One region of the Rahnella sp. 2050 genome, then DNA from elsewhere that is predicted to be linked to it. Evidence: predicted binding sites of a transcription regulator. Region 1 holds the regulator's gene; each other region holds the start of a gene.
The links. The regulator CRP, encoded in region 1, controls carbon source genes, mostly activating them, when cyclic AMP is high. The targets are predictions, from matches to a motif close to ATGTGANNNNNNTCACAT.
Positions count from the first base shown of each region.

Region 2: ydfZ (putative selenium delivery protein YdfZ) is a predicted target of CRP. The motif match lies at 1,913-1,930, and genes of this name have one in related genera.
Region 3: yrbN (protein YrbN) is a predicted target of CRP. The motif match lies at 1,748-1,765, and genes of this name have one in related genera.
Region 4: ompW (outer membrane protein OmpW) is a predicted target of CRP. The motif match lies at 2,818-2,835, and genes of this name have one in related genera.

Region 1 is NZ_JBEPKE010000004.1:367,559-371,776, reverse strand. Features, by position in the region: gene ABIC79_RS17730 (phosphoribulokinase) at 1-734, shown strand, start outside; gene ABIC79_RS17725 (OsmC family protein) at 738-1,145, opposite strand; gene crp (cAMP-activated global transcriptional regulator CRP) at 1,508-2,140, shown strand; gene ABIC79_RS17715 (YccS/YhfK family putative transporter) at 2,202-4,218, shown strand, end outside.
Region 2 is NZ_JBEPKE010000001.1:411,084-415,301, reverse strand. Features, by position in the region: gene ABIC79_RS01735 (SpoVR family protein) at 1-744, opposite strand, end outside; gene ABIC79_RS01730 (alpha/beta fold hydrolase) at 999-1,829, opposite strand; gene ydfZ (putative selenium delivery protein YdfZ) at 2,070-2,288, shown strand; gene ABIC79_RS01720 (D-amino acid dehydrogenase) at 2,769-4,070, shown strand; gene dadX (catabolic alanine racemase DadX) at 4,143-4,218, shown strand, end outside.
Region 3 is NZ_JBEPKE010000005.1:242,453-246,670, forward strand. Features, by position in the region: gene ABIC79_RS19175 (DEAD/DEAH family ATP-dependent RNA helicase) at 1-1,671, opposite strand, end outside; gene yrbN (protein YrbN) at 1,661-1,741, opposite strand; gene nlpI (lipoprotein NlpI) at 1,856-2,740, opposite strand; gene pnp (polyribonucleotide nucleotidyltransferase) at 2,870-4,218, opposite strand, start outside.
Region 4 is NZ_JBEPKE010000011.1:26,423-30,640, reverse strand. Features, by position in the region: gene trpB (tryptophan synthase subunit beta) at 1-629, shown strand, start outside; gene trpA (tryptophan synthase subunit alpha) at 629-1,435, shown strand; gene ABIC79_RS23850 (BON domain-containing protein) at 1,651-1,965, shown strand; gene ompW (outer membrane protein OmpW) at 2,036-2,668, opposite strand; gene ABIC79_RS23840 (YkgJ family cysteine cluster protein) at 2,960-3,337, shown strand; gene ABIC79_RS23835 (YciC family protein) at 3,451-4,206, shown strand.

The DNA.
Region 1 (4,218 bases):
ATTTCACCCGTCCTGAAATGGATGCGGCAATACGCAAGGCGCGCGATCTGGGACGTCATATCAGCTACTTCGGGCCGGAAGCCAATGACTTTGGTTTGCTGGAAAAAAGCTTTATCGAATACGGTAAAACCGGCACTGGCCGTTCACGTAAGTATCTGCATACTTATGACGAAGCCGTTCCCTACAATCAGGTGCCGGGTACCTTTACGCCGTGGCAGGCGTTGCCGGAACCGACGGATATTTTGTTTTACGAAGGGTTACACGGTGGTGTGGTGGCGGACAAAATTGACGTTGCCGCGCAGGTCGACCTGCTGGTCGGCGTAGTGCCTATCGTCAACCTCGAATGGATCCAGAAACTGGTGCGCGATACCGGCGAGCGCGGGCATTCCCGTGAAGCGGTGATGGATTCCGTCGTGCGTTCGATGGATGACTATATCAATTACATTACGCCGCAGTTTTCCCGCACACACATCAATTTCCAGCGGGTACCCACCATCGACACCTCGAACCCGTTTGCCGCCAAAGCCATTCCGTCACTGGATGAAAGCTTTGTGGTGATTCATTTTCAGGGACTGGATGACATCGATTTCCCGTATCTGCTGGCCATGCTGCAAGGGTCGTTTATCTCGCACATCAAAACACTGGTGGTGCCGGGCGGCAAAATGGGGCTGGCGATGGAGCTGATCATGGCGCCGCTGGTGCAGCGCCTGATGGAAGGCAAGAAGATCGAGTAAACTTTATTCGGCTGCAATCACTTCAAAGCTGTGGGTGATTGTGGCCGCTTTACCCAGCATCAGAGACACAGAACAGTATTTTTCGGCAGACAGGCTGACCGCACGTTCAACAATCTTATCGGTCAGATCCTTACCGGTGACGATAAAATGCAGATTGATGTGAGTGAACAGACGCGGCGCTTCTTCGCGGCGTTGTGAGGTCAGCTTCACTTCACAATCACGCACGTCATTACGACCTTTTTGCAAAATTGACACCACGTCGATTGCACTACACCCCCCTGCGGACATCAGTAACATTTCCATCGGGCTTGGGGCTTTATCACCCGCGTTTCCATCCATTGAAATCTGATGACCCGATGCAGACTCACCTAAAAATGTCAGTCCTTCAACCCATTTGACACGTGCATGCATGAACTATTCTCCCGGTGAATAAACTTGTCGAAATCTGCTCTCAGAGTACCCTTTCACCTAAAATCTGGCAACGTAACCCGATCGCCATCATGCTGAAGCGAGACAACAGAAGACAGCATCTCAAACCTGTGCTACAAACAAAGCCGAAACATACTTTCCAGTAAATTGCGGTGACGGTTTTTGCGGTTTAAGTACAGAACCCACGGTGATGACAGCAATAAACAGGCTGTTGCACTCCGACATCCGCTTGCAGCATTTCTGGAGAGTTATATGCTGAAAGGGCGCTTTGGATTTGAAGTGCCGTACAGGGAACTCTGAGCCCTGTGATTTTGGGCAGCGATAACAACAGAGGATAATAGCAAATGGTTCTCGGCAAGCCACAAACAGACCCGACTCTTGAATGGTTCCTGTCTCACTGTCATATACATAAGTATCCTTCTAAAAGTACGCTGATTCACCAGGGTGAAAAAGCCGAAACGCTTTACTACATCGTGAAAGGGTCAGTTGCTGTCCTGATTAAAGATGAAGAAGGCAAGGAAATGATACTGTCCTACCTTAACCAAGGTGACTTCATCGGTGAGCTGGGACTCTTCGAAGAAGGTCAGGAACGCAGTGCCTGGGTACGTGCTAAAACTGCCTGTGAAGTGGCTGAAATTTCATATAAAAAATTCCGCCAGCTGATTCAGGTTAACCCGGATATTCTGATGCGTCTCTCCGCGCAGATGGCCAACCGTCTGCAAGTGACGTCAGAGAAAGTCGGCAACCTTGCCTTCCTTGACGTTACCGGTCGTATCGCTCAAACCTTGCTCAATCTGGCTAAACAGCCTGATGCAATGACCCATCCGGACGGGATGCAAATCAAGATTACCCGCCAGGAAATTGGCCAAATCGTCGGTTGTTCACGTGAAACAGTCGGACGCATTCTCAAAATGCTGGAAGATCAAAGCCTGATCTCCGCACACGGTAAAACGATTGTCGTTTACGGCACACGTTAATCCCTCAAAAATTGGCGCGGCAAAACACTGTCGCGCCTTTTTTATGGGCTAAGCTTTACCCATGACGCTATGGCGAAGACTGTTTTACCATCCTGAAGTGAACTACGCGCTGCGCCAGACGCTGGTGTTGTGCTTACCTGTTGGCATTTGCTGGCTGTTTGGCAATTTGCAAATGGGCCTGCTGTTTTCCCTCTGCCCGGCCTGTTGTAACATCGCCGGTCTGGATACCCCGCATAAACGCTTTTTCAAACGCCTGCTCGTCGGCGGTTCACTCTTTGCCGTGAGCAGCCTTCTGCTGCAACTGATGCTCGAAAGCTGGCATATACCGCTGCCGCTGATCATGCTGTCGCTGGCGTTACTGCTCGGCGTCACCGGTGAAATCAGCCCGCTGCATGCGCGCCTGCTGCCCGGTGCGCTGGTGGCGACTATCTTCACGCTGAGTATGGTGGGCGTGCGCCCGATGTGGCAGGCCCCGGTGTTGTTCGCCGCTGGCACAGCCTGGTACGGATTGTTTAACTGGGCGTGGTTTCGTATTTCGGAAGAACAGCCGATGCGCGAAACACTCAGCCAGCTCTATCTGCAACTCGCGGATTATTTCGAAGCCAAGTACAGCCTGCTGACGCAACATACCGATCCCGAAACCGCGTTACCCCCACTGCTAGCCCGCCAGCAGCAGGTTATCGACCTGATTGCCCTGCTTTATCAGCAATTACACATGTTGCCCCAGCACGGACATCATCATCACCATAAGCGGCTGTTTCAGCGTTTTCAGGTGGCGCTCGATTTGCAGGAGCACATTACAGTGAGCCTGCATCAGCCGGAAGAAGTGCAGAAACTGGTGGAGGAAAGCCATGCCGAAGCGGTTATCCGCCGAAATGCACAGGTGATTTCCACCCGTCTTCGGGTGATTGCCGACGATATTCTTTATCACCGTTTATCCGGGCGCTTTACGATGGCCAATGAGCTGACCGCGCTGGAGAAAATCGCCGCGCGCAACCCGGACAATCCGGTAGGTCAGTTTTGTTATTACCATTTCAGCCGCATTGCCCGTCTGTTACGCACACAGCGGCCGTTGTACAAACGTGACCTGATGAACACCCAGCCGCGTTTGCCCTTCTGGCCCGCGCTGAAAAGCTATCTTTCCTTCAAATCCGTGGCACTGCGTAATGCCGCACGTTTGGGCATTATTCTGGCGATTGGCAGCAGTCTGGGTCTGTTCTTCAATTTGCCCAAACCCTACTGGATCTTGCTGACTATCATGTTGGTCAGCCAGAACGGTTATAACGCCACGCGGGTGAGGATCCAGCACCGTGCACTCGGTACGCTGGCCGGATTGCTGATTGCCTCAGGCTTGCTCAAACTGGAACTGCCGGAAGGCACCACGCTGCTGTGCATGTTGCTGATCACCCTGTTGTCCTATACCGTTCTGCGCAAAAACTACGGACTGGCGATGGTCGGCATGACGGTGACTGCAGTGTATACCCTGCAATTGCTGGCGATGAACGGCGTGCATTTTCTGGTACCACGACTGGTCGATACCCTGATCGGCTGCGCGCTGGCCTTTGGTGGCACTATCTGGCTGTGGCCGCAATGGCAAAGCGGTTTGCTGCGCCAGAATGCACACCAGGCGCTGGAAATCTATCAGGACGCTATCCGCCTGCTGCTCGAGGAAAGCCCCGACACCGCCAAACTGGCGTACACCCGTATGCAGGTCAATCAGGCGCACAATAAGCTGTTCACTTCGCTAAATCAGGCGATGCAGGAGCCGGGTTTTAACTCACATTATCTGGCGGATATGCGTTTGTGGGTGACGCACAGTCAGTTTGTGGTTGAGCATATCAACGCGATGACGATCCTCGCCCGCGAGCATTACATGCTGCCGGAAAAACTGGCGACAGAGTATTTACAGACCTGCGAAATCGCGCTGCAAAGCTGTCAGCAACGACTGCTCTACGACGGGCCGGGCAGCGAGAACAACCTGTTTAATGCGCCGGAACTTCACCCGGATATGCCACTGACCGAAATGGAACGCCATCTGCGGCGCGTAATTTCACATCTCAGCGTGATGCATACCATCT
Region 2 (4,218 bases), on a different contig from region 1:
CATAAAATACAACAGGTTTTCCTGCGGTTCCGGCGGGAAACGTCGCGCCTGTTCTGGTGCGTCTACACTGTCTTTGCGTGGCAGCGTTTTCCACAGAGAATTCACCTGACTTTGCAGGTATTCCTCACGGCTTTTTTGCCGCGCCAGTTCTTCCTGCAGGGAGATTTTTTGCGGACGTTTATAGCGGTCAACGCCGTAATTCATCAGCGCGTGACAGGAATCCAGCAACCGTTCAACTTCATCGACACCATAGCGTTCCTCGCATTCACTGATATAACGCTTGGCGAACAGCAGGTAATCGACGATGGAACTGGCATCGGTCCAGCTTCTGAACAGATAGTTATTTTTGAAGAAAGAGTTATGCCCGTAGCAGGCATGGGCCATCACCAGCGCCTGCATGGTGATCGTATTTTCTTCCATCAGATAAGCGATACACGGGTTGGAGTTAATGACGATTTCGTACGCCAGACCTTGTTGTCCGTGCTTATACAGCTGTTCGGTTTCGATGAATTTCTTCCCGAACGACCAGTGAGTGTAATTGATCGGCATGCCAATGCTGGAATAGGCATCCATCATTTGTTCGGAAGTGATGATCTCGATTTGATGCGGATAAGTTTCAAGCCGGTAGGACTTCGCCACCCGGTCAATCTCTTCGAGATAGGTTTGCAATAACTCAAACGTCCAGTCCGGTCCATCGCTAAGACGTTTGTCCTCAGTTTTTTGCTTTTGGGTCACTGTCGTCATAAGCCGCACCCTCATTCAGTTATGGACGCTACAGAGTGTTTGATTCACAACCTTTTCTTAAGATTTCGCACGTCCATTGATAATCGTAGCTCAATCTGAGTGTGTCGTTAGATAAACACCATGAATCCATTCCTCAACAAATCTATATCCTTAAGGCCGGAGACTGTCAATCGGCGGGCAATAAAGAGCCCAAAGCCGCGTACAGTCTGGCTTTGGGCGAACAATATCAGGAGACAGGCGCAAACAGCGGGGGATTAACTGCGGATAAATTCTAACAAATCCTGATTTATCTGATTCTTGTGTGTGCTGCACAGACCATGAGATGCGCCCGCATAAACCTTACCTTTGCCATTTGGCAACAACTTAAGCGCAGCTTCGCTGGAGGAAGCGGGTGGCACAATCTGGTCATCATCACCGTAAATCACCAGCGTCGGGATCGTCATCTTCTTCAGGTCTTCGCGCTGATCGGTTTCAGAAAACGCTTTAACACAATCATAAAGTGCTTTTATTGAACCCTGCATACCCTGGAGCCAGAAACTTTGGCGTAAACCTTCTGACACCTCAGCACCGGGGCGGTTGAAACCATAAAATGCGTCGGGTAAGTCCAGGAAAAATTGGGAACGATCTTTCGTCACACCGCCACGGATACCATCGAAAACAGAAAGAGGTAATCCTCCGGGATTGAAATCCGTTTTGATCATAATCGGTGGCACTGCACCAATTAACACCGCTTTTGCCACCCGTGAGGTGCCGTGCCTGCCAATATAACGGGCAACTTCGCCGCCGCCGGTAGAGTGCCCGACGTGTATCGCGTCTTTGAGATCCAGATAAGCCGTCAGTTCGGCCATGTCATCTCCGTACTGGTCCATATTATTGCCTTCCCATGACTGAGAAGAACGCCCGTGTCCGCGGCGGTCGTGGGCAATAACGCGATAACCATGTTCTGCCAGAAACAGCATCTGATCTTCAAAAGCATCCGACGACAGGGGCCAGCCGTGACTAAAAACCACCGGCTGTCCGCTGCCCCAATCCTTATAAAAAAGTTGTGTACCATCTTTAAGCTTCAGAAAGTTTGAGTTATTCACAATCGACTCCTTATTGCTGAAAATTGCTGAAATGAACGGTGCAAAACAGAAACCGATTGAAGTGTAGGTCAGTAATTGCGTCGTTGCGATATGAGTCACATTTTTAAAATGGCAACGTGGCGGGACAGGGTATGAAATTTAACCTGATACTTAGCAGGGTTTATATATTGAAACTTAATTTTTACGGGTATAGCATTAACCCGCTATTGTTTGTTATTGATGCTTTAGGAGGTCAAGAAAATGGTAAATACCTTTACTTATGATAGATATAGAAATCGTATCGGCCAGGGCGTTCGTGTAATGGATGCCGAAACGGGCGTTACCGGCAAAATTACCGCGTTCAGGGTGAAATCGAGTTCACCGGAAGAAATTCGCCGCGAAAGTTGTGTGCAACTGGAAGGGCAGACGGGCCTGTTTAAACCTGTCTCTCTGATGAGACTGGAAACGACGTCTGCCTGATTTTTTCTGTTACGCCGGTAAATTCCCGCAATATAAGGCCACTATGAATAGTGGCCTTAATGTTTTACGCAGCCACTTCGGCTTTGCCTCGTTTTATAAATCCCCGTTCAACCTGAACGTCAATTCTCCGCGCAGCGTGAGGGAATATCACATGCCTGTTTTTTTGTGGTGTTTTATTCCGACAATTGGCTTGTATACAAGAATAAAAACCTGCAGCAAAACTGCCCCTGATGCGTCGGGAGTCTTGTGACATCAATGCAATCAATGCTGTCATTACGCCATAAATTTCTTGTCGCATGGCCGGAATGTTGCGGAATATCGTTATTTATTTCTGGCTATTGAAATAAATGCTGTCATGAACGATAAATAAATGTGAAAGACCTCACGGTTGTGAGTGCCTGTGTTGGTGATTTTTCTCAGTCAGGTTAATTTCCTGTCATCAGAATATTATGCTTTGTTTTGTCGTGGAGTGGAGTCGATATGCGTGTGGTGATTTTAGGCAGTGGTGTGGTCGGTGTCGCCAGTGCATGGTATCTGGCTAAAGCGGGTCATCAGGTGACGGTTATTGACCGCCAGTCCGGCCCGGCAGAAGAAACCAGTGCGGGTAATGCAGGACAGATCTCACCGGGCTATGCTGCGCCGTGGGCGGCTCCGGGGGTTCCGGTCAAAGCCGTCAAATGGATGTTCCAGAAGCACGCGCCTCTGGCGATTCGCCTCGACGGAACACAGTTCCAGCTTAAATGGATGTGGCAAATGCTGCGTAACTGCAACATGGACCACTATCAAACCAACAAAAGCCGCATGGTGCGTCTGGCGGAATACAGCCGTGACTGCATGAAAGCGTTACGCGAAGATACCGGCATTCAGTACGAGGGACGGCAGGGTGGCACGTTGCAGCTTTTCCGCACCGCGCAGCAGTTTGAAAGCGCAGCCAAAGATATTGCGGTGCTGGAAGACGCCGGTGTGCCGTATCAGTTGCTCGAATCCAGCCAGCTGGCGACTGCAGAACCGGCGCTGGCTCAGGTTGCGCACAAACTGACCGGCGGCCTGCGTTTACCCAATGATGAAACCGGCGACTGCCAGATGTTTACCCGCAAGCTGGCAGACATGGCGCGTCAGGCGGGAGTTATCTTCGAATTTAACCGCACGGTGGATAAGCTGCATATTGAAAATGGCGAAATCACTGGCGTGCAGTGTGGCAATGAGATCGTCAAGGCGGATGCATACGTGGTGGCATTCGGATCGTATTCCACCGCGTTGCTGCGTGATCTGGTCTCCATTCCGGTTTATCCGCTGAAAGGCTATTCCCTGACGATTCCGATTACTGATCCGGCTTCTGCGCCGGTGTCTACCGTACTGGATGAAACCTATAAAATTGCTATCACCCGTTTTGATGACCGCATCCGCGTCGGCGGTATGGCGGAGATTGTCGGCTTCAACCTGAAGCTGGCGCAGGCGCGCCGCGAAACGCTGGAGATGGTGGTCAAAGATCTCTATCCGAACGGCGGCAACGTCGAACAGGCCACGTTCTGGACGGGGTTGCGTCCGATGACGCCGGATGGCACGCCGATTGTCGGGCGTACGCGCATTAAGAATTTGTATCTCAATACCGGCCACGGCACGCTGGGCTGGACGATGGCCTGCGGCTCCGGGCAGTTGCTCTCGGACATTATGTCCGGCGTGACGCCTGCGATCCCATCCGATGATCTCTCGGTTGAGCGTTACAGCCCGGATTTCATTGCCCGTCCGGCTGGCCCGCACAAAATGCATCCGGTAGGCTGAACCTGCTGTAATCCGATCCCATGCGGGGTTTGATACCGCATGGTTTTTACTTTGCTTATTGCCGGAGCTGGTATGCCTCGCCCGATTTCAGCCACATTGTCTCAGTCTGCGTTAACTCAAAACCTGAACATCATTCGCGGTTTTGCCG
Region 3 (4,218 bases), on a different contig from region 1:
GATACGTGTACGGGTGAAGTGAGACAGGATCTCGCCCGGCATACCTTTCGGCAATTCGATAGTAGAGTGCGTACCGAACAGCTTGATGTTACCGATGTAACGGCTGCTGATGTCGCCTTCGTTAGCGATAGCGCCAACGATGTGACGAACTTCAACGCCATCGTCACGACCCACTTCGATGCGATACAGTTCCATTTCGCCAGCGTCACGACGCTCACGACGTGGGCTGTCGCCATCACGTGCAGGACGATCATTGCTACGTACCGGACGGTCACGACGATCGCCACGATCACCGCGGTCACCACGTTCTTCGAATTCACGACGTGGCGGACGGCTTTTGAAGACCGGATCCGCTGCAACGATCAAAGGACGTTCGCCCTGTGCCATTTTCAACAGTGCCGCCGCCAGTGTTTCAACGTCCAGCTCTTCTGCAGGTTGCAGTTTCGCCAGCAGCGCACGGTATTGATCCAGATCGCTGCTTTCCAGTTGTTGCTGAACTTTCGCTGCAAACTTAGCCAGACGACGTTCGCCCAGAACTTCTGCAGTTGGGATTTCAACTTCTGGAATGGTCAGCTTCATGGTGCGTTCAATGTTACGCAGCAAACGACGTTCACGGTTCTCAACGAACAGCAGTGCGCGACCCGCACGGCCAGCACGACCGGTACGACCGATACGGTGAACGTAAGATTCTGAGTCCATCGGGATGTCGTAGTTAACAACCAGGCTGATACGTTCTACATCGAGGCCACGTGCTGCCACGTCGGTTGCGATCAAAATGTCCAGACGGCCATCTTTCAGACGTTCCAGAGTCTGCTCGCGCAGTGCCTGATTCATGTCACCGTTCAGTGCAGCACTGCTGTAGCCACTGCGTTCCAGCGCTTCAGCCACTTCCAGCGTTGCGTTTTTGGTACGAACGAAGATGATCGCCGCATCAAAATCTTCTGCTTCCAGGAAACGCACCAGCGCTTCGTTTTTGCGCAGACCGTAGACAGACCAGTAGCTCTGGCTGATGTCAGGACGCGTGGTCACGCTTGACTGGATACGCACTTCCTGAGGATCTTTCATGAAGCGACGGGTAATGCGACGGATAGCTTCTGGCATAGTTGCAGAGAACAACGCGGTCTGATGTTCAGCCGGGATCTGCGCCATGATAGTTTCGACGTCTTCGATGAAGCCCATACGCAGCATTTCATCAGCTTCGTCCAGCACCAGGCCACTCAGGTTAGAGAGGTTCAGGGTGCCGCGTTTCAGGTGGTCCAGCAGGCGGCCCGGTGTACCCACAACAACTTGTGGTCCCTGACGCAGTGCGCGCAACTGGACGTCATAGCGCTGGCCGCCATAAAGGGCAACCACATTCACGCCATGCATGTGTTTAGAGAAATCAGTCATTGCTTCAGCAACCTGAACCGCCAGTTCGCGGGTAGGTGCCAGAACAAGAATTTGTGGTGCTTTCAGTGAAGCATCAATATTGTGCAGCAGCGGTAAAGAGAATGCGGCTGTTTTACCGGAACCTGTCTGAGCCATACCCAGAACGTCGCGGCCACTTAACAGGTGAGGAATACACTCAGCCTGGATTGGTGAAGGTTTTTCGTAGCCCAAATCAGTAAGGGCAGAAATGATCGGAGCAGACAGCCCCAGGTCAGCAAAAGAGGTTTCAAGCTCAGTAGTCATGTACACGTGCCTCATTAATAATGGCAGCCAGTCTACATAACTCGTCGAGAAAATTTTCAGTCATTTTCATTGAAAAGTGTGAACCGGCTCAAATTAGATTATAAAACGAACAAAGCAACCCTCGCCCGTTAAGGCGCTTAAAAATGGTAAATACCATGATTAAAAGGCTGATTGGTGTCGTCAGCTATTGCTGGTCCGATTCTGATAGGTCGTCTTGCTCATGGCCCAAAAGCGCCAATTCCAACAATGCATAGCGGTGCTCAACAAAGTTATGGACGTTGTTAGCTACCGTCAGTTTGAACAGTGCCGCGGCGCTGTTCTTGTCCCCCAGACTTAGGTAATGTTTACCTAAATAGAAGTCAGTTTCACTGAGATGCTCAGCGAGCGAAGTGTTATCCGTTGCTTCTGCCTTGAGGCGTTCCATCAGCGTAGATTCGCTGATTTTGCCCAGGTAGAATTCGACGATATTCCATCCCCATTGCCCTCTGTCCGCTTTGTCATAACGCTGTTGAAGCGCTACGTCGGCATTCTTTGGATTGATTTCTCGCTCCGCAAGATAAAGCCATAACGAACGGAAGGGATCATTTGGATCGTCTCGATAAAACGCCTGCAGATCATCCTGCGCTAACGAGAATCGGCCACCGTAATACAGGGCGATACCTCGGTTCAAACGCGCGTAGTTGTAAGTTGGATCAAGCTCTAGTACAGAATCAAACGCTTCATAGGCAGCATCGAAATTGCCTGCCTGCGTTAGGTAAATCCCCAGGTAGTTAAAAACTTCTGGCATATCAGGACGAATAGACAGCGCTTGTGAAAAATCATTTCGCGCCAGTGCTCTTAGCCCGAGACTATCATACAGCACACCGCGCTCATATAATAGCTGTGCTCTCTCATCATCGGTTAATGACCGACTGGCAAGTATTTGTTCCATGCGTGCCAGGATGACTTCCTGCTGCAACGTCGGCTGCAACGGAATCGCCAGAACTTCATTTTTACGCCAATCATGGTTGCTGCATCCTGCCAACATAAGTGCTGTCGCAACATAACACCAGCGCAAGAAAGGCTTCATTTCTACTCCCGGAGACAAACATTGGATGAACATCCTGTCATCCGCTTGCTTAACACAAACGCGTCCTGCGTCCGTGAGACGAACAGCTCCTTCCCAAATGGAAAGGAGCTGTAAAACTTCTGTTACAGATTATTCTGCTGCAGGTTGCTCAGTTGTTTCGTCCTGAGAAGGTGCGGTAGCTTCTTTGATGCTCAGACGCACACGACCCTGACGGTCAACTTCGAGAACTTTAACCGGAACTTCCTGGCCCATCTGCAGGTAATCAGTCACTTTCTCTACACGCTTGTCAGCGATTTGAGAAATATGCACCAGACCTTCTTTACCGCCGCCGATGGCAACAAATGCGCCAAAGTCTACGATACGGGTCACTTTACCCTGATAGATACGGCCAACTTCGATTTCAGCAGTGATCTCTTCGATACGACGAATAGCGTATTTCGCTTTCTCGCCGTCGGTGGCTGCGATTTTCACAGTACCGTCATCTTCGATTTCGATCGTGGTGCCGGTTTCTTCGGTCAGCGCACGAATCACAGAACCACCTTTACCGATCACGTCCTTGATTTTGTCCGGGCTGATCTTGATGGTGTGGATACGCGGAGCAAACTGAGAGATATCGCCACGTGGAATGCTGATAGCTTGTTCCATCACGCCCAGAATGTGCAGACGTGCACCCTTAGCCTGATTCAGAGCCACCTGCATGATTTCGCGGGTGATACCTTCGATTTTAATGTCCATTTGCAGCGCGGTGATACCGTCGCGGCTACCGGCCACTTTAAAGTCCATGTCGCCCAGATGATCTTCGTCACCCAGAATGTCGGACAGAACGATAAAGCTTTCGCCTTCTTTAACCAGACCCATTGCGATACCCGCAACAGCGGCTTTAATCGGAACACCTGCGTCCATCAGGGCCAGAGATGCGCCACAAACAGAAGCCATTGAAGATGAACCGTTGGATTCAGTGATTTCAGAAACCACACGTACGGTGTACGGGAAGTCTTCTGGTTTTGGCATCATCGCCAGCACGCCACGCTTAGCAAGACGGCCATGGCCAATCTCACGACGTTTTGGCGAACCCACCATCCCAGTTTCACCTACTGAGTACGGAGGGAAGTTGTAATGGAACAGGAAGCTGTCAGTTTTTTCGCCCATCAGCTCATCCAGGTTCTGTGCATCACGCGCAGTACCCAGAGTGGCAGTGACCAGCGCCTGAGTTTCGCCACGGGTGAACAAAGCAGAACCGTGAGTACGTGGCAGAACGCCAGTGCGCACGTCCAGACCACGGATCATGTCTTTTTCGCGACCATCAATACGCGGCTCGCCACGCAGCACACGGCTACGAACCACATTCTTCTCGATGCTGCCCAGAATGTCAGAGATTTCACCAGCGTCCAGGGATTCGTCTTCAGCCTGCAGAGCCTGAACAACGTCAGCTTTGATCACATTAATCTGGTTGTAACGTTCTTGTTTCTCGGTGATCA
Region 4 (4,218 bases), on a different contig from region 1:
GCACCGCAGCAGGCCCGCATCCGTATCCGACTATCGTGCGCGAATTCCAGCGCATGATCGGCGAAGAAACCAAATCCCAGATGCAGGAACGCGAAGGCTGTCTGCCGGATGCGGTGATTGCCTGCGTCGGTGGCGGTTCCAATGCCATTGGCATGTTTGCAGATTTCATCGACGACACCAGCGTGAAACTGATTGGGGTTGAACCGGGTGGTCTGGGTATCGAAACCGGACAACACGGCGCGCCGCTTAAACACGGTCACGTCGGCATTTATTTCGGCATGAAAGCGCCAATGATGCAGACGTCTGAGGGTCAGATTGAAGAATCCTACTCGATTTCAGCCGGTCTGGATTTCCCGTCCGTCGGCCCGCAACACGCCTTTCTCAACAGCATTGGCCGTGCAGAATATGTGTCGATTACCGATGATGAAGCGCTGGATGCCTTTAAAGAATTGTCCCGCCATGAAGGGATTATTCCGGCGCTGGAATCCTCTCATGCGCTGGCTTATGCGTTGAAACTGATCAAGGAAACGCCAGAGAAAGAACAAATCCTGGTCGTGAATTTGTCAGGTCGCGGCGACAAAGACATTTTCACCGTACACGACATCCTGACTGCCCGGGGAGAGATTTAATGGAACGTTATCAGCAATTATTCAAGCGTCTGGAAAGCAAAAAAGAAGGCGCATTTGTTCCTTTCGTCACGCTGGGCGATCCGGGCGTTGAGATGTCACTGTCAATCATCGATACGCTGATTGAAGCCGGTGCCGACGCACTGGAACTGGGTGTACCGTTCTCCGATCCTCTGGCCGATGGCCCGACCATTCAGAATGCAAACCTGCGTGCTTTTGCTGCGGGTGTGACGCCAACGCAATGCTTCAACATGCTGGCCCGTATTCGCGAAAAGCATCCGGATATTCCGATTGGCCTGCTGATGTATGCCAACCTGGTGTTCCACAATGGTATTGAAACCTTCTATCAGCGTTGCGCTGAAGTGGGCGTCGATTCGGTGCTGGTTGCCGATGTGCCGTTTGAAGAATCTGCGCCATTCCGTGCGGCCGCGTTACGCCACGGCATCGCTCCTATCTTCATCTGTCCGCCAAATGCCTCTGACGATTTGCTGCGTGAGATTTCGTCTCATGGCCGCGGATACACTTACTTGCTGTCACGTGCAGGCGTGACAGGCACTGAAAAACGCGCGCTGACGCCGCTGAATCACTTGGTTGATAAGTTACGTGAATACAATGCCGCGCCACCCTTGCAGGGCTTTGGTATTTCCGAACCGTCACAGGTGAAAGAAACGCTGGCCGCAGGCGCAGCCGGTGCTATTTCCGGTTCAGCGACGGTGCGTATCATCGAAAACAATCAGCATCAGCCTTCTGAAATGCTGGCTCAGCTTTCCCGCTTTGTCAGTGAAATGAAGGCCGCGACCCGCGCTTAACCCTCTCTCAGACAGAACCTCAGTCATACAGTGACTAAGGTTCTGTTTCTTTTAATTTCTTACTTTTTTTTACCCCGCTTAATTTGTATTACCCATTTCAATAATCCAAACTAAAATTACTCTGCAGATCAATGATACTGTATGAGAGAGATATCATCTGCTCAGCTAACATGTTGTTTCTTTTGGTTTTATAACAAATCATGGAGAGTTATTTTATGAAGCTATTCAAAACATTGTCCGCATTCTGCATGGCAGCGGTTGTGGTCCTGGCTGTTGCCGCTTGTGCGCCGACCAAAAAATCAGAAGGAACCGGTGGTTACATCGATGACACCGTCGTCACCACAAAAGTAAAATCTGCCCTGCTGGCAGATAAGAGCATTAAATCCACTGAGATCAGTGTCGAGACCTTTAAAGGCCGCGTACAGTTGAGTGGTTTTGTGACGTCAACAGCAGATGCAAACCGTGCAGTTGAAGTGACTCGCGGCGTAGCCGGTGTGCGTTCAATTGAGAATGATATGCGACTGAAATAATCAGGAATGTAGCAAACTGAAAATCTAAGAGGCGCCGAAGCGCCTCTTTTTTGGACCGTCTTTCCGGAAATCAGAAACGATAGCCGGCGCCAAACATAAAGACCCATGGGTCGATCCGGGTGTTGATGTTTTGCTGCTCACCACCAGCTTTGAATTTGACTTCCGTATCAATATCCATCCACCAGACAGACATGTTAATTAACCAGTTATCGTCCAGGTTGTAATCCAGACCAGCCTGCGTTGCCACACCCCAGGAATCTTTGACGCTTAAATCAGACAGCCCGGCATCACGCCCGGTCTGGTTGAAATCCGCGTCATAAAATGTGGTGTAGTTGATACCTACTCCGAGGTACGGACGCAATTTGTCCTGACGGTCACCAAAGTAATACTGCGCCATCAGAGACGGCGGTAATTGTTTCACTTCTGCGATAGTCCCGGTACTTTGCAGACCGACTTTGTGCTGGAACGGTGTGGCTGCCAGCAACTCCATCCCGATATTGTCAGTGAACATGTAACCGAGGGTTAATCCCATCTGCGTGTTGTTATTGATATTAAATGAACCCAGACCCAGCACGTTGTCCGAGCCTTCTGTCGGACGAACCGTGGCTGTCCCTACGCGAAAAATCACATCCCCTGCCTGATGTGCGCTCGAGACTGCCGGAAATGCCGCTGCTGCCACTAATGCCCAATATGCTGCTTTCATTGTCCCTTCCCTTTGTGTGGATTAGTTATAAACCGCGCGAATGATACCTACTCTTTGGTATGGTTTGATCAATGCGGGATCACATCTTTAAAACAAAAAGTAAGAAAATGCATCTTCCGCAAAGCGATCTAAATCTATAAAAACAAAGGAATTGATCTGCATCAAAAATGAGGAGATTTTGTTGTTTTGTTAACAGGTGATATTTCAGTTGCTAAAAAAAATGGTGCTGCGTAATTTGCATACTCATAGTTAGTTTTGGTTTGGTGCCGTAAGGAGTCGGTAACTTCCAAGATGGGCGAAATTAACAATCCTTGTATGACCTGTGGCGCATGCTGCGCTTATTTCCGCGTTTCATTTTATTGGGCTGAATCTGAAGAGGCTGGCGGCTGTGTTCCGCAGGCACTGACAGAGCAAGTCACCCCTTTTCTGAGTTGCATGCAAGGCACGAACAGTAAAACGCCGCGCTGTGTTGCCCTGGAGGGTGAAGTGGGACATGCGGTTTCCTGTTCTGTTTATCTCAACCGTCCGACACCGTGCCGCGAATTCGATCAGTCAGGGTTGAATGGCATCGGCAATGCTGCCTGCGATCGTGCCCGTGCGAAGTATGGCCTGCCCCCTCTGGATGTAAATTTACCGACGATTGATCTCAGCCACCTCAGTTGCGTTTAAGCAGAGATTGATCGACGGGTCTGACAGGAAATCAGCGCAAAACTATCGGCGGAGGGTATTTAAAGGGTACAATCCCCGCCTTATTGATTTTTGCTTTTTGCCAAGGAGCGTCCATGTCTATCACGGCCAGTACGTTGTACCGTGACAGTTATAATTTTATGCGTAATCAGATGAGTAGCGTTTTGGCGCTCTCGGTTCTGGCCGCATTAATCACCGTCATATTAAGCTGGGTTTTAAGTCCTTCATCTGAGCAGGTCGAGGCCATCGGGCAACTGATGAGTAACATGACCGGCATGAGCGTCGGCGATATGATGGGATATATTGAGCAGCAGATTACTCCGGAGCAGCAAAGCGCGATTTTCCGTTACAGCCTGGCCGCTCTGCTGTCAACGCTCGCCGGAAACGTTATTCTGGTCGGCGGCGTTCTGACGTTGATCCAACTGATTTCTCAGGGCGTTCGCGCCAGTATTACGCAAATTTTGAGTTCGTCATTGCCGGTGTTGCCACGTCTGGCCATTTTGCTGTTTATTTACAGCATCATGTTCCGTATCGGTCTGGCGCTGCTGTTTGTTCCGGCATTCCTGATTGCGATTGCCTGGTCAATGTCACTGGTTATTTCCTGTAAAGAGAATGCCGGCGTGTTCAAAGCAATGCGCCTGAGCACCCGCCTGGCCTTCAGCAATGTGCGTCTGGTCGCCCCGGCCGTGATGCTGTGGATTGTGGCGCAGGTGGTGCTGATGCTGTTTGTTGGCGTACTGAGTGCGCTGAATCCGATGATTGGTGCAGTGATCCTCGGCGCAGTGAGCAACCTGATCAGCGCCTTTATGCTGATTTATCTGTTCCGTCTTTACATGAAATTACATGCATAATATAGACATAAC